Linked DNA regions of Gemmobacter sp. 24YEA27. The protein of the gene in region 2 binds, or shares a complex with, the protein of the main gene of each other region. Links are inferred from orthologs where the notes say so. Each region holds a gene or a part of one and is shown on either strand. Other genes may lie near its edges.

What was found.
Region 1: the proteins of QNO18_RS05790 (region 2) and QNO18_RS14395 are in contact, whole or in part, in a crystal structure (PDB 3ZGX), measured with the Bacillus subtilis proteins. The link is inferred for Gemmobacter sp. 24YEA27 from one-to-one orthologs.

The regions. Positions count from the first base shown.
Region 1 is NZ_JASJPW010000001.1:2,880,596-2,889,321, forward strand. The notes cover bases 5,533-8,531. They hold QNO18_RS14395 (ScpA family protein), read right to left. Parts: upstream 7,439-8,531; coding sequence 6,626-7,438; downstream 5,533-6,625. Other genes in these bases: xseA (exodeoxyribonuclease VII large subunit), read right to left, coding at 5,533-5,677; QNO18_RS14385 (hypothetical protein), read right to left, coding at 5,736-5,942; scpB (SMC-Scp complex subunit ScpB), read right to left, coding at 5,985-6,629; QNO18_RS14405 (SPOR domain-containing protein), read right to left, coding at 8,462-8,531. Also shown: QNO18_RS14350 (hypothetical protein), read right to left, coding at 1-314; signal recognition particle-docking protein FtsY, read right to left, coding at 441-1,676; QNO18_RS14360 (hypothetical protein), read right to left, coding at 2,111-2,320; QNO18_RS14370 (hypothetical protein), read left to right, coding at 3,064-3,498; QNO18_RS14375 (hypothetical protein), read left to right, coding at 3,500-4,009; more of xseA, read right to left, coding at 4,037-5,532; more of QNO18_RS14405, read right to left, coding at 8,532-8,726. UniProt on the Bacillus subtilis protein: Participates in chromosomal partition during cell division. May act via the formation of a condensin-like complex containing Smc and ScpB that pull DNA away from mid-cell into both cell halves.
Region 2 is NZ_JASJPW010000001.1:1,165,247-1,175,023, reverse strand. Bases 1,905-5,954 are described here. They hold QNO18_RS05790 (AAA family ATPase), read right to left. Parts: upstream 5,561-5,954; coding sequence 2,105-5,560; downstream 1,905-2,104. Other genes in these bases: QNO18_RS05785 (CidA/LrgA family protein), read left to right, coding at 5,805-5,954; QNO18_RS05795 (hypothetical protein), read right to left, coding at 1,905-2,105. Also shown: QNO18_RS05810 (lytic murein transglycosylase), read left to right, coding at 1-265; QNO18_RS05805 (glycosyltransferase family 2 protein), read left to right, coding at 262-1,188; QNO18_RS05800 (hypothetical protein), read left to right, coding at 1,185-1,736; more of QNO18_RS05795, read right to left, coding at 1,761-1,904; more of QNO18_RS05785, read left to right, coding at 5,955-6,197; QNO18_RS05780 (LrgB family protein), read left to right, coding at 6,194-6,901; QNO18_RS05775 (NAD(P)H-dependent oxidoreductase), read left to right, coding at 6,922-7,461; QNO18_RS05770 (FMN-binding glutamate synthase family protein), read right to left, coding at 7,560-9,188; QNO18_RS05765 (pseudouridine synthase), read right to left, coding at 9,271-9,777. UniProt on the Bacillus subtilis protein: Required for chromosome condensation and partitioning.

The DNA.
Region 1 (8,726 bases), 1.7 Mb from region 2 along the record:
ATCCCAGCAGCCTCGACCACAAGATCGGCAGAAGGCATCTCGCCCTTGCGGTCCCAGGCAAGAAGGCTGCCAGAAATGATCACGCTATCGGCATAAAAATTCGGCGCATTTCGCCGATCGCCCCGGATCACAACCTCTTCAAAGGCGCAGCCACCATTCGTCCTGCTCTTTGAACCGGCGCTGAGCGTCAGCCCGCTGTTTTGCAATGCAAGCTGGAAATCCGCCAGTGCCGCGGCACACTCATCGCCCGGGATTTCCTTCCCCTGCGCCTGCCCCGGCAGTTCCGCAAGCCCAAGCCAAAGTCCGATAAGCACAGGAAGCAGATATGAAGCGCTCAGTCGAGATCGGCGAAGCGCGGTCGCATCAGCAGCAGGTTTGCGACCAGAGAACACTTTGTAAAACATCACCACTATCCCGGTCTGGCGCCGCCGCGACCGGCGCTATTTCTCCAGCCCGACCAGCGCCCGGGCAAAGTCATCCGGATCGAAGGGAGAGAGATCGTCGATCTGCTCGCCAACACCGATCGCATGGATGGGCAGGCCGAATTTATCGGCCAGCGCGACAAGCACACCGCCTTTTGCCGTGCCGTCAAGTTTGGTCATCACGAGGCCTGAGACATCGGCAATTTTGCGGAAGATATCGACCTGGGTGATGGCGTTCTGCCCGGTGGTCGCATCCAGCACCAGAAGGGTATTATGCGGCGCGGTCGGGTCTTTTTTCTTCAGAACGCGCACGATTTTCGCCAGTTCCTCCATCAGATCCTGGCGGTTTTGCAGCCGGCCGGCGGTGTCGATCATCAAAAGATCCGCGCCCTCCTCCTGCGCGCGGCCAAGCGCGTCAAAGGCGAGGCTTGCCGGGTCCGAGCCTTCGGGTGCGGTCAGAACCGGCACCCCGGCGCGCTCGCCCCAGACCTTCAGCTGTTCTACCGCCGCTGCGCGGAACGTGTCGCCCGCCGCGATCACCACTGTCTTGCCTGCCGCGCGGAACTGGCTTGCAAGCTTGCCGATGGTCGTCGTCTTGCCAGAGCCATTCACGCCCACCACCAGCACAACCTGGGGCTTTTTCGCATAAAGCGGCAGCGGTTTCGCGACCGGCGTCATGATCCGCGCGACCTCACCGGCAAGGGCCTCTTTCAGCTCGCGGGTCGAAACCTTCCGGCCAAAGCGCCCCTCGGCGATATTGGCAGTCACCCGCACCGCCGTATCCACGCCCAGATCTGTCTGGATCAGCAATTCCTCAAGGCTTTCAAGCATCTGATCATCAAGCACCCGGCGCGGCTCTGCCGCCTCGCCCCTGCCGAAAAGACGCCCGAGAAGGCCAGGTTTTGCAGGCTCTGCAGCCGCTTGCGGCACCACAGGAACCAGCGCAGGAACCACCTCTGCGGCCGGGCTGACAGGGACCGGCGGCGCGATATCCACCGGCGCCGCGCGCTCAGGTGCATCCGGTGCGTGTTTTGGCGAAATGGCCTCCGCCTGGGGAAGGCCGGTCGCGGCAGCTGCCGGTTGCTGCTCCTCTCCACCCGCGGCCCCTTCAGTCTGACCCTGGCACGCATCTCCCGCATCCGCGTGATCCGCACCTTCCTGGACCGCCCCGTCCTGAACAAGGGCATCAAGCCCCTCGCCGATCTTGTCGGATGAGCGGAACAGCCGGTCCTTGAGCTTGCGGAAGATCGACATGGCAAAACCCTTCATTCTGTCGTGTTTTACCTGGTCATTTTGACCTGTGAAGTAAAGGGCATTGGGTCTGCGCCAGACAGTCCTGGCCCTGGTAACCTTCGCGCCCGCCTGTCGCCCCCGCCTGGCCCGCGACACGGCGCGGCCTTTTCCCTGCCCGGGTTTCGTGCTTCGGTGCCGCTATCATGTCTGACCCCGATCTCCTCTCGCCCCCTGCGGCGCCGATCCCGATGCTGGCCTTCGCCCTGGCCGCCGCGACGCCGGTGCCGCTTCTGGTCATTGGCGCCTTCATGGGCGGGGCCTGGCTCTGGGCCGGGTTCCTTTACATGGCAGTTCTGTCGGTGCTGCTTGATCAGCTGATCCCCTGGGTCGCGGGCGCGGGCGAAGAGGGCCAGGAGTTTCCCGGCGCCGATGCGCTTCTGGCCGGGATCGGTTTGTCAGCTCTCGTGCTGCTGCCGGTGGCGGTCTGGGCAGTTGCCGGAGCTTCCGGCCTTTCCGCCGGCCAGCGGCTGCTCATGTTCTTCGGATCGGGCTTCTGGCTCGGTCAGGTCGGCCATCCGGCGGCGCATGAGCTGATCCACCGGACCAGACGCCCGCTTTTCCGTCTTGGTCAGGCCTTTTACGCCGCGATCCTCTTCGGCCAGCATGCCTCGGCGCATCGCCTGGTGCATCACCGCTTTGTCGCGACCGACCAGGACCCGAATTCCGCCCGCGAAGGCGAGAGCTTTTACCGCTTTGCCCCCGCGCGCCTGGATCTGGTCATTCCGTCTGGGGCGGCAGGCGGAAAGCGATCTGCGCGCAAGGGCGCGTTCGCGTCAGGGCCTGCATCCTTACGCGATCTATGCGCTTGGCGGTCTGATCGCGATGAGCCTGGCCTTTGCGGTCGCAGGCCTTGCCGGGATCCTCGCATGGCTCCTCCTGGGGGTTCATGCCCAGATGCAGATCCTCGTCTCGGATTATGTGCAGCATTACGGGCTCAGACGCCGCATCCTCGAAAATGGCCGGCCAGAGCCGGTCGGGCCGCGCCACAGCTGGAACACCGCGCATTGGTTCAGCTCGGCCATGATGCTGAACGCGCCGCGCCATTCTGACCATCACGCCCATCCCACGCGCCCCTGGCCCGCTTTGCGCCTGCCCGAGGCCGATGAGGCGCCGCGCCTGCCCTGGCCGCTGCCAGTGGCCTGCACGCTTGCCTTCCTGCCCCGCACCTGGGCGCGGGCCATCCGGCCGCATCTGAAACGCTGGCGCCAAAGCGATACGGGGCCCGGGGCAAATCCCGGGGTAACAGATGCCTGACTGGCATATTCCGCGAGCCTCTGGCAGGTTTCGCCCCAGGACGGACCCGGCCCGGCAGATCCCCCCGCCGCCAGACTGCGCTAAAGGAGTTCAGATGCGTCTCACCCCTGCCCTTTCCCGCAGCCTCGGGCTCGTTTTCGGGATCGCCTTATTCCAGGGCGTCGCTCAGCCGGGCGCGGCTGACACGGTCACCCCCATGACTGCGGCGGAATTCGACGCCTATGTCGAGGGCAAGACCCTCACCTGGTCGCAATATGGTTCGATCTTCGGGATCGAGGAATATCTGCCCAATCGCAAGGTGCGCTGGAAGACCTCGCCCGATGAATGCCAGTATGGCAGCTGGTTTGAACGTGAGGGCCTGATCTGCTTTGTCTATGAATACGGGGTTGGCGAGCATTGCTGGACCTTCTGGACCGAAGGGGACGAGCTTCGCGCGCTGTCGGCCAATGGCTTTGAGGGATCAGAACTGACCGTGATCAACGAAACGCCGGAGCCGCTGGCCTGCCCCGCGCCGGATGTGGGGGTGTAAAATGACGACAACAATCCGTGGCATGACGCCTTTTCTGGCCGTCCTGGCCCTGCTGGCCGCCCCGGTCATGGCCCAGGATGGGGGTGCACAGCAATTTCAGTCGCCGCCCCAGGCCGAGTTCGGCGATGAGGCGCCCGAAGGTCTGCCCGATACCGCCCCTGAGGCCGGCTCTGACCCCGCGCTCGACGCGGCGCAGTTTGATGCGCTGACCCGGGGCAAGACCTTCGACACCTATGATTCCGAGAGCGGCCTTTACGGCGTCGAAAGCTTCCTCTCCGGTCAGAGGGTGATCTGGCGTGACGCCGAACGCTGCATGCATGGCAGCTGGGACCAGGTCGGCGACAACATCTGCTTCCTTTACGAGGACAAGCCAGATCAGCCGGTCTGCTGGACCTATCATGACCGCGCCGGCTGGATTCTCGGGCGCTATGAGGGACTTTATGAGCTGCCGCCGATCATGCTCTACCCCGCCCAGGGGCCGATCTCCTGCCAGTCCTATCTGGGCGCCTGATCTGGCCTGAAGCAAAGGCGGGGGCGCTCAGAAAAGCGATCCCTGACCGCCGCCTTCCGGGCCATCCCCGCGCGGTTTCGCCGGTTTTACCGGTCTGGCCGGGGCGGCTGGGGACGGAACCGGCGCCGGACGATCTGTCGTACCCGACCCTGACGGCCCCGCAGGCGTGAACCTGCCGGCAGCGAATTCGATTTCAAGATGGGCGGCCTGTCGCGCCGCCTCGACGCTGGTCACGACGTGGCCATCGCCCCAGACCACCGCAAAGCCGCGTTTCAGGGTCTCGCTGTAACCAAGGCTCTGGCGGGTCCGATCCAGCCGTTCCAGCGCCTCGCGTGCGCGGGCGATGCGCTGGCCCGGCACGGCATCAAGACGTAAAGCAACCCCTTCAAGCCGCTGGCGCTGTTCGGAAATCCGCCGCGCTGCATCCTGGGTCAGCCGCATCAGTGCCGGCTCCAGCCGCGAGGACCATTGTGCCAGCTGCATCTGGGCGCGCTCATACCGGCGGGCAAACCGCGCCTCCAGCGCATCGCCGCGATTGGCCACCGCGGCACGCCGCTCGCGCACATAGCCCAGCAGGAGCCCCGGCTGCACCCGCCCGGCCACCCGCGCAAAATCGCCGCGCCGGCGCGCCACCATCAGCCCAAGCGCACCGCCAAGCCGCCCCGCCGCATGATCGAGCCGCTGTGACGCAAGACCCGTCAGCGCCTCGGGGCGCGGCAGGGCGCGGGAAAGATCGCTCAGACGCTGCCGCTTTCGCTCGGCCGATTGCAGGGTCGAACGCAGAAGCCGCGACGACAGCCCGTCGAGGCCCGCGATCAGCTCAAGGCGCACCGGAACCGCCAGCTCTGCCGCAGCGGTCGGCGTCGGGGCGCGCAGATCGGCGGCATAGTCGATCAGTGTCGTGTCGGTCTCATGCCCCACCGCCGAGATCAGCGGAATCCGGCTTTCCGCCGCCGCGCGGACCACAATCTCCTCATTAAAGCCCCAGAGATCTTCGAGCGAGCCGCCGCCCCGCGCCACGATGATCAGATCCGGGCGCGGGATCGGCCCGCCGGGCGTCAGCGCGTTAAACCCCCGGATCGCCGCTGCAACCTCGGGGGCGCAGCGTTCGCCCTGCACGGCCACCGGCCAGATCAGCACATGGCGCGGAAAGCGGTCGCGGAGCCGGTGCAGAATGTCGCGGATCACCGCGCCCGAAGGCGAGGTGACCACCCCGATCACGCCCGGGAGCCAGGGGATCGGCTTTTTACGGGCCGGGTCGAACAGGCCCTCGGCCTGCAACATGGCGCGGCGTTTTTCCAGCATCGCCATCAGCGCGCCGGCCCCGGCGGGGGCAATATCGTCGATGATCAGCTGATATTTCGACTGGCCCGGAAAGGTGGTCATCCGCCCGGTGGCGATCACCTCCATCCCCTCTTCGGGCCGGACCGTCAGCCGCCCCGCCTGGCCCTTCCAGGTGATGGCCGCGATGACCGAACGGTCATCCTTCAGGTCGTAATAGAGATGGCCCGAGGCCGGGCGCGACACCCGACCGATCTCGCCGCGCACCCGGACCATGCCGAATTCGCCCTCGATCACCCGTTTTACCGCGCCCGAAAGCTCGGAGACGGTGAATTCCGGGCTGTTGCTCGCGCCCTGGCCGGGCTCGCTGTCATCGAAAAGTTCCATACGGGCAGTTTTGCCCTGCCCCGCGCCGCAGCGCAACAGGCCCCGTCACTCTGGCCGGTCAGAGCCGTCGCCCGAGCCGCGCCGCCTTCTTCGCCCTGTCCGAAAGTTCGCGCATCCTGCGGGCATTTTCGCGCTCCTCCGGCGTCAGCTCCGCCTCGTTTTTGCCGCGCCGCGCTGCGTAATCGGTCGCCGAGCGGATGCCCCTGTTCACCGCTTTGCGCAGGAACATGTTCACAAGCATATTGATCAGCCGGTTCAGATCCATCTCATCCTCCTCGGGTTGGCGCAGCCCGGGCCTTCGGCAGGCTCAGTCCTCGAACAGCTCGCTCTGGCCGCTTTGCGCTTCATCTTCATCATCATCACGCGGCTGATCGAGGCCCGGCATCGGGCGGTTTTCAAGCAGCCCGGCCGAGCGCAGCTCTTTGAGCCCCGGCAGATCGCGCGCGGATTCGAGACCGAAGTGATCGAGGAACCCTTCGGTCACCACAAACGTCACTGGCCGCCCCGGCGTCATGCGGCGCCGGCCAAAGCGGATCCATTCCATCTCCATCAACTGATCGACCGTGCCACGCGACACGGCAACGCCGCGGATTTCCTCGATTTCCGCCCGGGTTACCGGCTGGTGATAGGCGATGATCGCCAGCGTCTCGATCGCCGCGCGCGACAGTTTTCGGGTCTCGACCTGTTCGCGCACCATCAGATGGCCCAGATCTCCTGCGGTGCGAAAGGCCCAGGCATCCCCCACCCGGGCCAGATGCACGCCGCGCCCCTCATAGCGTTTGCGCAGATAGGCCAGCGCCTCGGCCGGATCGCAGCCATGCGGCATGCGTTTAACCAGTTCCGTCACCGTCATCGGCTCGGTCGCGGCAAAGAGCATGGCCTCGACCATACGCTCCTGCTCGCCCATGGGCGGTGCGTCGAAAAGGCTTTGTTCTTCCGGCTCGCGGCTCATTCCGGATCTCTCCGCCGGATCTGGATCGGCGCGAAAGTCTCGCCCTGGCGCAGGGTCAGCTGGCCGCGTTTCACCATTTCCAGCACCGCCGCAAAATGCGCCGCCGTGACCGAACGCCGCGCCATCGGCGTGGTATCCCAGCCCTCGGGCATGAAACCCGCCAGATCCGCCCAGTCGCCGACATAACCGATCAGCCCGCGCATCCGGTCCAGCGCTTGTTCCATGGTGAAGACATGTTCACGGTCCATGACAAAGGGGCGAAACTCGTCGCGGGTGCGGATGCGGGCATAGGCGCGCATCAGGTCGAGAAGGTTCGCCTCCCATTGCGTCTTGCGCTGCAATGACACGGTCTCGGGCTGGCCGCGCACAAAGAAATCGCGGCCCTTCTGGTCACGCGCCATCAGCCGCGCGGCAGCCTCGCGCATCGCCTGAAGCCGTTCAAGCTGGAAGGCCAGATGCGCCGCGAGATCTTCGGCGGAGGGCCCCGCCTCGCCCGGTTCGGGCGGCAAAAGCAGGCGCGATTTCAGAAAGGCGAGCCAGGCCGCCATCACCAGATAATCCGCCGCCAGCTCAATCCGAAGCTTCGCGGCCTTGTTCACGAACAGAAGATATTGTTCCGCCAGCTGCAAAACAGAGATCCGCCGCAGATCGACCTTCTGCGTCCTCGACAGCGTCAGCAAAAGGTCCAGCGGCCCCTCGAACCCGTCGACATCAACGATCAGCGCCTCGGCGGCGAGCCGGGCGGCAGGGTCAAGCCGTTCCGGCAGGGACCAGTCTTCGGCCAGAGGCAGCTGTTTCTCGTCACTCATCCATCGGCATCCCGCGACAGAGCAAGAAACTCCGCCCCGAGGCCTTCGATGTCAACCGTATCGGGCGCAACCCGGCGTGACAGCGCCCGGGCGGCGCGCGCCTTTGCGGCCTCAGTCATCTCACCGGCGGCGCTGGCCACCTCCTGCATCTGGGCAAAATCCCCCTTGCAATGCAGTGCGATATCGCAGCCCGCCCGGATCGAGGCACAGGCGCGGTCCGAGAGGCTGCCGGAAAGCGCCTCCATATTCAGGTCATCCGTCATCAACAGGCCGTGAAAGCCGATCTCTTCTCGGATCACCCGGATCATCCCGGGGCTCTGGGTCGCGGGATGATCCGGGTCGTAATCGGCGAAGACGATATGGGCGGTCATCGCCATCGGCAGATCGGACAGCGCGGTGAAGGGCCAGAAATCCACCTCATGCAGCGCGGCGCGCGACGAGGTCACGCGGGGAGTTCATGATGGGTATCCTGGCGCGCAAGGCCATGGCCGGGCATATGTTTGATCACCGGCAGCACGCCACCGGCAAGATAACCATCTGCCACGGCGCGACCGATCCGTGCCACCGCTTCGGGGCCGGTGCCATAGCAGCGGTTCTTCAGGAACGGGTGGGTGTCGGCGCGGGCCACATCAAGAACCGGCGCGCAATTCGCATCAATCCCGACGGCGCGCAGATCATATGCGATCAGCCGCGCCATGATCTCCATCGCGCGCGGCGCATTGTCAGGGCCGATGCGGGCGATCAGATCAAAGGGCGGCTCCCATTCGCGCCAATGCGGGGCGCGCATCCGCTGGACGCGGCCACCTTCCTGATCGATCAGGACCGGCGCGTCCCGCCCAACGGCGTCGCGCAGGTCAGCGGTCAGGCGCGACAGCTGCGCAGGGTCTTCGACATTGCGCGCGAAGAGGATGAACCCGAACGGGTCATAGTCACGGAAAAAATCGCGCTCCTGCGGCAGGAGATCCGGACCCGCAAGGCCAAAGATCGCCGCGCCGCGCCCGATTTCGGGCCTTGTCGGCGTGCTCATCTGTGGGTCACCGGGATACAGTTGATCTGTTCCGCCACCGCAGCCGAGCAGAAGCGACGCGCGTCATCTTCGCTGGCAAAGCCAAAGCCGCGCAGCCGCCAGAAGGTATGGCCACCGCTTTCCGCCGATTGCACCACCATCTGTTTTTCCACCATCAGCGGCCCAAGTCTGGCGGCGATCTTCTGCCATTCTGCCCGGGCCTGCGCCTCGCTGTCATAGGCACCGAACTGAACCAGACGGGCGCCGGCCTCGATGGTGGCC
Region 2 (9,777 bases):
AAGCCTGACCTATGTGACCACCGCCGCCTATTTCGCCACCCTGATCGAAGGGGCGGAGCCGGCGCTGAACACCTCGCCCGACCCGCTGCTGCCCGATGAGGATATGAGGGCCTTGCAGGAAAAGCTGCAGGCGCTTGGATATGATGTCGGCAAGATTGACGGAGTTCTGGGCGCGGGCACGCGGCGCGCGATCCAGGCGGAACAACAACGCCTCGGCCTGCCGGCGGATGCCTGGCCGACGCGGGAACTTCTGGATCTCTTGTGAAACAGGCTGCCAGCTGGGCGCTGGTTGCCACGGTGAAAGCGCCCGAGGAGAAGATCCTCGCCTTTCTTGCATGGCATCTGGATCTTGGCGCGGATCGGATCACGCTGTGCTTTGATGATCCTGATGACCCGGCGCTGGCGGCGATTGCGGCGCGGCGCCTTTCGCGGGTGCGGCTGATCGCCTGTGAAGCAGGGCACTGGCAGGCGCTTGGCGGCCGGCCCGACCGGCATCAGAATCGCCAGGCGAAGAATGCCGGGATGGTCTACCGCGCGGGCGGCAGTGACTGGCTTGGCCATATTGATGTCGATGAGTTCATCTGGCCGGTGCGGCCGGTGGCCGAAGTGCTGGGCAGCCTGCCCGCCAAAGAGATTTTGTGCCGGATCGAACCTTTCGAGGCGCTGCATGAACCGGATCTTTCCGATGACATCTATACCGCCCGCGTCTTTCGCGGCGCGCTGAAGCCGCGGCATGAGGGCCTGCGCGGGCCGACCTTAGGCGATTATGCCGATATCCTGCCCGAAGCGATGCTGTCCCATTCCGCCGGCAAGGTGTTTTTCCGCTCAGGCGTGCCAGGGCTGTCACCGCGCCTCCATGGCGCGTTTATCGGCGGCGAGCGGCTGCCGGGGCCGGGCTTTCACCCCGGGCTCAAGTTTTTGCATTTCCACGCCCAGGACCGCGAGGGCTGGCTTTCGGCCCTGCCCTTCCGCCTGACGCGCGGCGCCTATCAATACCGGCCCGAAATGCAGGCCTGGCTGATGGCGGCCAGCCCCGGTCAGATCGCGGATTTCTACCAGGTGACCCAGATGCCGGGTCGGGGGACAGATCTTTTGCGCGAGGCCGGGCGGCTGGTGGAGGCTCGGCTTGACCTGCGCACCCGGGTCGCGAAACTGCCCGAAAGCGGATCGGAAGGGAGCGGGACATGACCCCGATGGAAAGCCTGATGGCAGCGCTCGGCCATGTGACCGCTGCACCGAAAGAGGTGACGGTTGCGCGGCAGCTGACCTTCCGCCCGGGGCGCAATCTGCGCGAACATCCGGACAACCTGACCCTGACCGTCGCGGGCGGCATTCCCGGCGAGCGCTGGTCGAAAGAGCCCTGGCTCCGGCTGGAAAATGGCGCGCCCAACCCCGCGATCCAGGTCTCGATCCTGCCGGCGCGGGTGCATGATCTGGTGCGGCCCGATCCGGAAGCGGTCGTCCATCCGGGCGATCCGGTGATCGCCGATCTCGACACATCCGAGGCCAATCTGCCGGTCGGCTCCCTGCTTGAGGCAGGAACGGCGGTGCTTCGGGTGTCGGACGTGTTCAATGATGGCTGCGTGAAATGGAAAGTGCGCTACGGCGCAGATGCCAAGACCTGGGTGAACCTGCCCGAGCATCGCGCGCTCAGGCTGCGCGGCATCCTGTGTTCGATCGAGCGCGACGGGGTTTTGCGCCAGGGTGACGCGATCCGTGTGATCTCCCGGGGCTGACCGGGGCTGTTCAGGTGGGGGGGCCTACATCCCCTCGCCCCGCGCGCGTTGGGCGCGGCGGAAGCTGAGGCAGGTCTGGACCATATCGTCAGCGGCTTTGGCCCAGATGTCGAGATCGGCGGTGGTCTCCGCCCCCATGCGCAGCCGTGTCTCGCCGCCGGCAAGGTCTAGAAAGGCGCCGGGGTTCTGACTGTTCCAGCGGGCCATCGTGTTCGGGTCGAGCCGCACCGGCCAGAGGAGTGTCAGGATCCAGGCCCCGCCTTCCGGATCGGCGCGAAATTCGGGGCCAGAGGCGGAAAGCCGCGCCCAGATCGTATCGCCATCGGGCTCGATGCCGGGAAAGCCTGCTTTTTCGAGAAGAGACTGCATCAGGCGACAAGCGCCTCGGCTTTGCGCAGATCGACCGAGACCAGCTGGCTGACGCCCTGTTCCTGCATGGTGACCCCGAAAAGCCGGTCCATCCGCGCCATGGTCACCGCATGGTGGGTGATGACGAGGAAGCGGGTCTCGGTGCGGCGGGTCATCTCATCCATCAGGTCGCAGAAGCGGGTGACGTTCGCATCATCAAGCGGCGCATCGACCTCGTCGAGCACGCAGATCGGCGCCGGATTGGCCAGAAAGACCCCGAAGATCAGCGCCAGCGCGGTCAGCGTCTGTTCACCCCCGGAAAGAAGCGACAGCGTCGCAAGGCGCTTGCCGGGCGGCTGGCACATGATCTCCAGCCCGGCTTCCAGCGGATCATCGGATTCGACCAGCACGAGACGGGCCTCGCCACCGCCGAAAAGATGGGTGAAAAGCATAGAGAAATTGCTGTTGACCTGTTCGAACGCCGTCAGCAGGCGTTCGCGGCCTTCCTTGTTCAGCCCCTGGATCCCGGCGCGGAGCTTGCGGACAGCTTCTTCGAGATCGGTTTTCTCGGTCGCAAGCTGTTGATATTCGGCGTCAATCGTTTTCGCATCCTCTTCGGCGCGCAGATTGACGGCGCCAAGCGCCTCGCGCTGGCGTTTCAGGCGCTGCACGTCCTGGTCAAGGCTGTCCGCATCCGGCATCTTCTCGGGATCGGTTTTCAGCGAGGCCAGCAATTCCTGCGGCGTGCGGTCTTCTTCTTCGGCGATACGCTCGGCGGCATGGGCCACGCCTTCGCGGGCGGCATCGAGACGCGCCTCGGCGCGGGCGCGGGTTTCGCGGGCCTCACCGGCAAGGCGCTCGGCATCTCGTTCGGTGATCTGCGCTTCGCGCAGTGTGGTTTCCGCGGCTATCAGCGCGGTCGCGGCCTCGCTGCGGCGGGCTTCGGCCTCAAGGATCGCATCGCTGAGCTCTTCGCGCCTGGCAGCGATTTCCTCGGGAACCTCACTGGCCTCGGCCAGCTCCTCCTCGGCCTCGGCGCGGCGCTCGGTCAGCTCCTGGCTGCGCTTGCCGGCGGTCTCAAGCCGGTGATTCCAGCCGGACAATTCCTTCTGCGCCTCCTGGCGGCGACGCACCCGCGCCTCGCCCTCGCGGCGCAGCTCATCATGGCCCGAGCGCCGGGTCATCATGGTGATACGCGCCGCCTCGACCGTCATCCGCGTGGTCTCGACCGCCTCGCGCGCCTGGTCGAGATCGGGCAGATCCGCCATGCCGGTCTCGGCCTCGCGCAGCCGGGCGCGGGCGGCCATAGCGTCATCCTCATAGCGCGCAACCGAGATCCGCGCAGCCTCAAGCCGGCCGGTGGCAAGCGTGCGCTCGGCCTCGGATTTCGACAGCGCGCGGTCGGCCTCGGCAAGGCGCTGATCGGCGGAACGGCGGGCCTCCCGCGCCATCTGATCGGCGCGGGCGAGGTCCTGGAGCCGGGTTTGCAGCACCTCATGCGCCTGGGCTGCGCCCTCGGCCCGGGCGCTCGCCTCCTCAAGATCCTGCTTCAGCCGTTGCAGCCGGTTCAGTTGCTGCAACCTGAGCGCCGCGGCTGAAGGCGCATCCTCGGCGCCCGAACGGTAGCCGTCCCACCGCCAGAGATCCCCTTCAAGGCTGACGAGACGCTGGCCCGGTTTCAGATCCGCCTGCAGCCGGAACCCGTCTTCGCGGCTGACCACGCCGATCTGGCCCAGACGGCGCGCCAGCACTGCCGGCGCCTCGACGCGCGTGCCCAGAGCCGCAGCCCCCGCCGGCAGCGGCTGCGGCGTGATATAGGGATCAAGCAGGCCCCAGCCAGTGCGCTCTCCCGCTGCAATTTCCGGCGCGCGCAGGTCATCCGACAAAGCCGCGCCAAGTGCCTTTTCATATCCCGGTTCGACCACCAGACGGTCCAGAAGCTGATGTCCGGCCTGGGCCTCACGATCAACGAGCTTTGCCAGAGCCGCGCGTTCGGCGCGCAGCGCATTGGCCTCGCCCTCGGCCCCCGAGCGCGCGGTGCGGGCCTCGGCCTCGCGCGACTGCGCCTCGGCGCGCGCCACTTCGGCCAGTTCCAGCGCGGCCTCGGTCTGTTCCGTCAGCTCTGCCGCCGCCTCGCGCGCTTCTTCGGCGACCTCGAAAGCCTCACCGGCCCCGGCCAGGGTTTTCTCGGCCCCCGCGACTGCATCGCGGGCCCGCAGCGCCTCGGCCTCGGCGCGGTCGACCGCAGACCGGCTTTCCTGCACCAGCCGCGTGGCCGACTGATGCCGCGCCGCCAGCCGCGCCGAATCCTCGGTCGCCTCGGACATCAAAGTCTCGCGGTCCGTCAGGATCGCCCCCGCCTCACGCGCCGCCTCGACTGCCTCGGCGAGGCGCTCGTCATGGCCCTCATGCGCCTTTACGATCTGGTCGATTTCCCATTGCAGCCGCTGGATCACCTCGCCCGCATCACGGTTCAGCCCCGCCTCGCGTTCGATATCATTGCCGAGCTGGCCGATCCGGCCTTGCAGGGTCTGGATCCGGGCAAGCGCCTGTCTCTCCTGATCGCCAAGCGCGTCGCGTTGCAACATGAGGCGCTGCAGGATCGCCGCCGCCACCGCTTCTTCCTCGCGCCGCGCAGGCAGCCCCTCTTCCGCCGCCTCACGTGCTTTGGTGCCGTCACGCGCCGCCATCTCGGCGCGGCCCTGCGCGATCAGCCGGTCGCGCAGCGCGCCTTCCGCCTCGCCCCGCGCCAGATCCGCCTCGCGCCAGCGCCGGTATAAAAGCATGCCTTCCGATTGCCGCAGCTCATCGGAAATCTCGCGGTAGCGCGCGGCCTGGCGGGCCTGGCGGGTCAGCACCGAAAGCTGTTGAGCCAGCTGTTCCAGCACGTCATCGACCCGGGTCAGGTTGGTCTCGGTGCCGGTCAGCTTCAGCTCCGCCTCATGGCGGCGGGCATAAAGGCCCGAGATCCCGGCCGCCTCTTCCAGCACCCGGCGCCGCGCCTTCGGTTTCGCATTGATCAGTTCGGAAATCTGGCCCTGCCGCACCAGCGCCGGGCTGTGCGACCCGGTCGAGGCATCGGCGAACAGCATCTGTACATCACGCGCCCGCACGTCTTTCGAATTCGCCTTGTAGGCCGAACCGGCATCCCGGGTGATACGCCGCACGATCTCGATCGTATCGCTGTCATTGAACCCCGAAGGCGCCAGCCGGTCGGCATTGTCGAGCACCAGCGAGACTTCGGCAAAGTTGCGCGCGCCCCGTGTCGCCGCCCCGTTGAAGATCACGTCATCCATGCCCGACCCGCGCATCGCGGTCGGACGGTTCTCGCCCATGACCCAGCGAAGCGCTTCCAGCAGATTGGATTTGCCGCAGCCATTTGGCCCGACCACGCCTGTCAGCCCCTCATGGATCACCAGATCCGTGGGGTCGACAAAGCTTTTGAAACCGTTGAGCCTGAGTTTACTGAAGCGCAAGCCGCGCCCTCACGAGTCGTTGTTCTGTTTTGGCCGGACATGCTCGGAATTTGAGCAGGCAAGGTCAATGCATGTCGCGGCGATAAGCCGGATTTCCCGGGGTTATCCCCATAAAAGACGCATCCCTGCGGCAAAGCATCGGGGCGCTGCGCGAAAACATGGCGGCCCTGACCATTTCGCCACTGGTTCCCGGCCCCGCAAAATCGCAGCATAGCAAAGGCCCCTCACCCCGGAAACAAGATCCATGGTCCCGCCCACCATCCTCGCCATCCTCGCCATCCTCGCCTGCCAGCTGACCGGAGAAGTCATCTCCCAGGCCAGCCATCTGCCAATCCCGGGCCCCGTCCTTGGCATGGCGCTGATGCTGGCCGGGCTGATCACCTCCGAGCGGCTGCGCGACGTCGTCCGGCCCATGGCGGGGACGATCCTCGGCAATCTGCTTTTGCTCTTCGTGCCGGCAGGCGTAGGTGCGATGTTGCAGCTCGGCAGCCTCGGAGGGAATACGCTGCCGCTTTTGCTGGCCATCGTGGTCTCGGCGCTGGCGGCGATTGCGGTGGCGGCATTGACCTTCGTGCTGGTGGCACGGCTGACCGGAGATGTCAGCGGCAAAGAAGACAGCAAGGAGGGCAGCCTGTGACCGATATCTGGACCTATCTCGCCCGCGATCCGCTTTTGTGGCTGTCGATGACGGTGGCGGCCTATGCTTTCGGTCTCGTGGTGTTCAATTACACCGGACGGATGCCCGCCCTCAACCCGGCCATTGTCGCGATGGCGACACTGTCGCTTGTGCTGCTGACGACCGGCACCAGTTTCGAGACCTATTTCGAGGGCGCGCAATTCGTCCATTTCCTGCTGGGCCCGGCGACGGTCTGCCTTGCCCTGCCGCTCTATGACAATCTCGCCCGGGTCCGTCGCGCCGCGCTGCCGATTCTGACCGCGCTGCTGGCGGGCTCGGTCACGGCGATCCTGACCGCACTGCTGATTGCCCATGCTTTCGGGGTCGGGCCAGAGCTTCTTGCGGCGCTGGCGCCGAAATCCGCGACCGCCGCTGTGGCGCTTGGTATTGCCGAGCAAAGCGGCGGCTCCCCCACCCAGGCGGCACTGATGGTCTTCCTGACCGGGCTTTGCGGCGCGGCCTGTGCGACCCCGCTGCTGAATGCCCTGCGGATCCGCGACTGGCGCGCCCGCGGCTTTGCCACCGGCCTCGCGGCGCATGGGTTCGGCACGGCGCGCGCCTTCCATGTCAACCCGACCGCCGGCGCCTTCGCCGGGCTCGGCATGGGGCTGAACGCGCTGATGACCGCGATCCTCGCCCCGCTCCTTTTGCGCCTTTTCGTCTGATCCCTGTTCCGGAGACCGATATGACCAGCCTCACCCTTCTCGGCATTGCCGGAGCCCTCCGCCAGGGATCGACCAACCGGAAGCTCCTGCGCGAGGCCCGCGCAGCCTTCGGCCCGGCCCGCCAGCTCGAGGCCGACCTGAACCTGCCCCTTTATGACGGCGATCTTGAAAGCACTGAGGGCTACCCCGCCGGTGTCACCCGGCTTTACGACCAGATCGCTGAAGCGGATGCCGTGGTGATCTCGACCCCGGAATATAACAAAGCCCCGCCCGGCCTGCTGAAAAATGCCCTCGACTGGGTCAGCCGGATCAAAGGCAATCCCTGGGAAGACAAGCCCGTCGCCATCATTTCGGCCGCCGGTGGCCGGGGCGGCGGCGACAGGTCGCAATTCGCGCTGCGCCTGATGCTGACCCCGTTCCAGCCGCGCCTCCTGACCGGGCCCGAACTTCTCGTCGCAGACAGCTCGAACGCCTTCGACGAAGAAGGCCATCTTAAAGACCCGCGCTACCGGAAGGTCCTCGACCAGCTGATGGCCAAACTCCGTGCCGCCGCCAGCTGATTTCATCTGTCCCGAAATATCCTCGGGGGGAGGAAGCGGCCAAAGCCGCTTCCCGGGGGCAGACAGCCCCCCGCCTGACCGCAGCCCCAGATCCCGGCTCAGCCCATCCGCGCGAATGTATCCGCCCTGGACAGCGCCCAGGCCTCGGCAAAAGCCGGGACCGATCCCGGATCCGCCAGCAATTGCCCCGGCTCCAGCTGATCATAAAGCTCGGCAAAGGACCGCACCCGATCCGCATCGGCGCGGCGCAGGAAATGATGTGGCCGCAATTCCGACGGATGCGACAGCCCCGCCGCACCGACCAGTTCGGCCAGCGCGTGCAATGTGCCGCGCTGGAACGAGGTCACCCGTGCCGCCTTATCCGGCACCACGATCGCCCGCGCCCGCGCCGGGTCCTGGGTGGCCACTCCGGTCGGGCAGGCGCCGGTATGGCAGCTCTGGGCCTGGATACAGCCCACCGCGAACATGAAGCCCCGCGCCGCATTGCACCAGTCGGCCCCAAGCGCCATCACCCGCGCCATATCAAAGGCCGAGACGATCTTGCCGCTCGCCCCGAGCCGGACCCGATCCCTCAGCCCCACCCCCAAAAGCGCATTATGGGCGAAACTCAGCCCGTCGCGCAAAGGCGTCCCGATATGGTCCATGAATTCCATCGGTGCCGCACCGGTGCCGCCCTCTTTGCCGTCGATCACGATGAAATCAGGGGTGATACCGGTCTCCAGCATCGCCTTGCAGATCGCCATGAATTCCCAGCGATGCCCGATACAAAGCTTGAAACCTGCCGGTTTCCCCCCCGACAGCTCCCGCATTCTGGCGACGAACTCCAACAGCCCCAGCGGTGTCGAAAAGGCCGAATGCGAGGGCGGCGAGATACAATCCTGGCCCATCGGAATATGACGGATTGCGGCGATCTCGGGGGTGATCTTCGCGGCTGGCAACATACCGCCATGACCCGGCTTGGCGCCCTGGCTCAGCTTCAGCTCAACCATCCGGATCTGCGGATCAGAGGCGCCTTCGGCAAAGCGCACCGGGTCGAAAGAGCCATCGCCGCCGCGCGCCCCGAAATAGCCCGAGCCGAGCTCCCACACGAGATCGCCGCCATTCTCGCGGTGATAGGGCGACACGCCACCCTCACCGGTATCATGATAAAACCCGCCCGCCTTCGCGCCTTTGTTCAGCGCGAGGATCGCGTTTGACGACAAAGAGCCATAGCTCATCGCCGAGATGTTCAGCAGGCTGGCCGAATATGGTTTCGCACAGCTGCCGCCGATCAGAACCCGCAATTCCTCATGCGTGACAGGGGGTTTTGGCGCCACCGAATGATGCAGCCATTCATATTGTTCTTTATAAACATCGTATTGCGTGCCGAAAGGCCGGGTCTCCAGCTCTTTCTTGGCGCGCTGATAGACGATGGCGCGTTTGTCACGGGCAAAGGGCGTGCCGTCCTTGTCATCCTCGAAGAAATACTGCCGGATCTCCGGGCGGATCCCCTCAAACAGGAAACGCAGCCGCGCCGCCACCGGATAATTGCGCAATACCGCATGGCGCTTTTGGGTGATGTCGCGCAGCCCGAGCAGGACAAGGGTCAGCGCCCCCCCTGCCAGCACCAGAAACATCCAGCGCCAGGATGGGATCAGCAATGACAGCCCGATAAGCGGCAGGAAGAGGATCGCGGGCCAGGTCAGCAGGGCATAGCGAACCTGAAACAGGGCGGGACTGACGTTCATCGCTGGCTCCGAAAGCGTAACTGCCGCAGCATTAGCCACGGATTTTGACATAGGGTTAACAGAACAACCGTGCGGTACCGGTTCAGAACGGCACCGGGGCCGCGAAATCCATCCATACGCCGGTCGCCGGATGGTGCAGACCCAGCGTTTCCGCATGCAGCATCAGGCGCGGCGCCTCGCGGGCGGGGCCCGCGGCATAGATCGGGTCGCCGAGAATCGGATGGCCCAGCTCCATCATATGTACCCTGAGCTGATGGCTGCGCCCGGTCCGGGGCCAGAGCCGCATCCGCGTCTCGCCGGGGGCGCGGGCCACCACCTCCCAATCGGTCTGGGCGGGGCGGCCCTCCGCGTGATTGACCATCTGGCGCGGCCGGTTCGGCCAATCGGCTGAAAGCGGCAGGTCGATATGGCCGGCCTCGCCGTCAACCTCGCCATATACCCTTGCGATATATGACTTCTTCGCACGGCGCTTTTCGAATTCCTGGCCCAGAAACCCCTGGGCGATCCTGGTGCGCGCAAAAATCATCACGCCCGATGTATCGCAATCCAGACGGTGCACCAGCAGGGCATCCCAATATTCCGCCTGCAG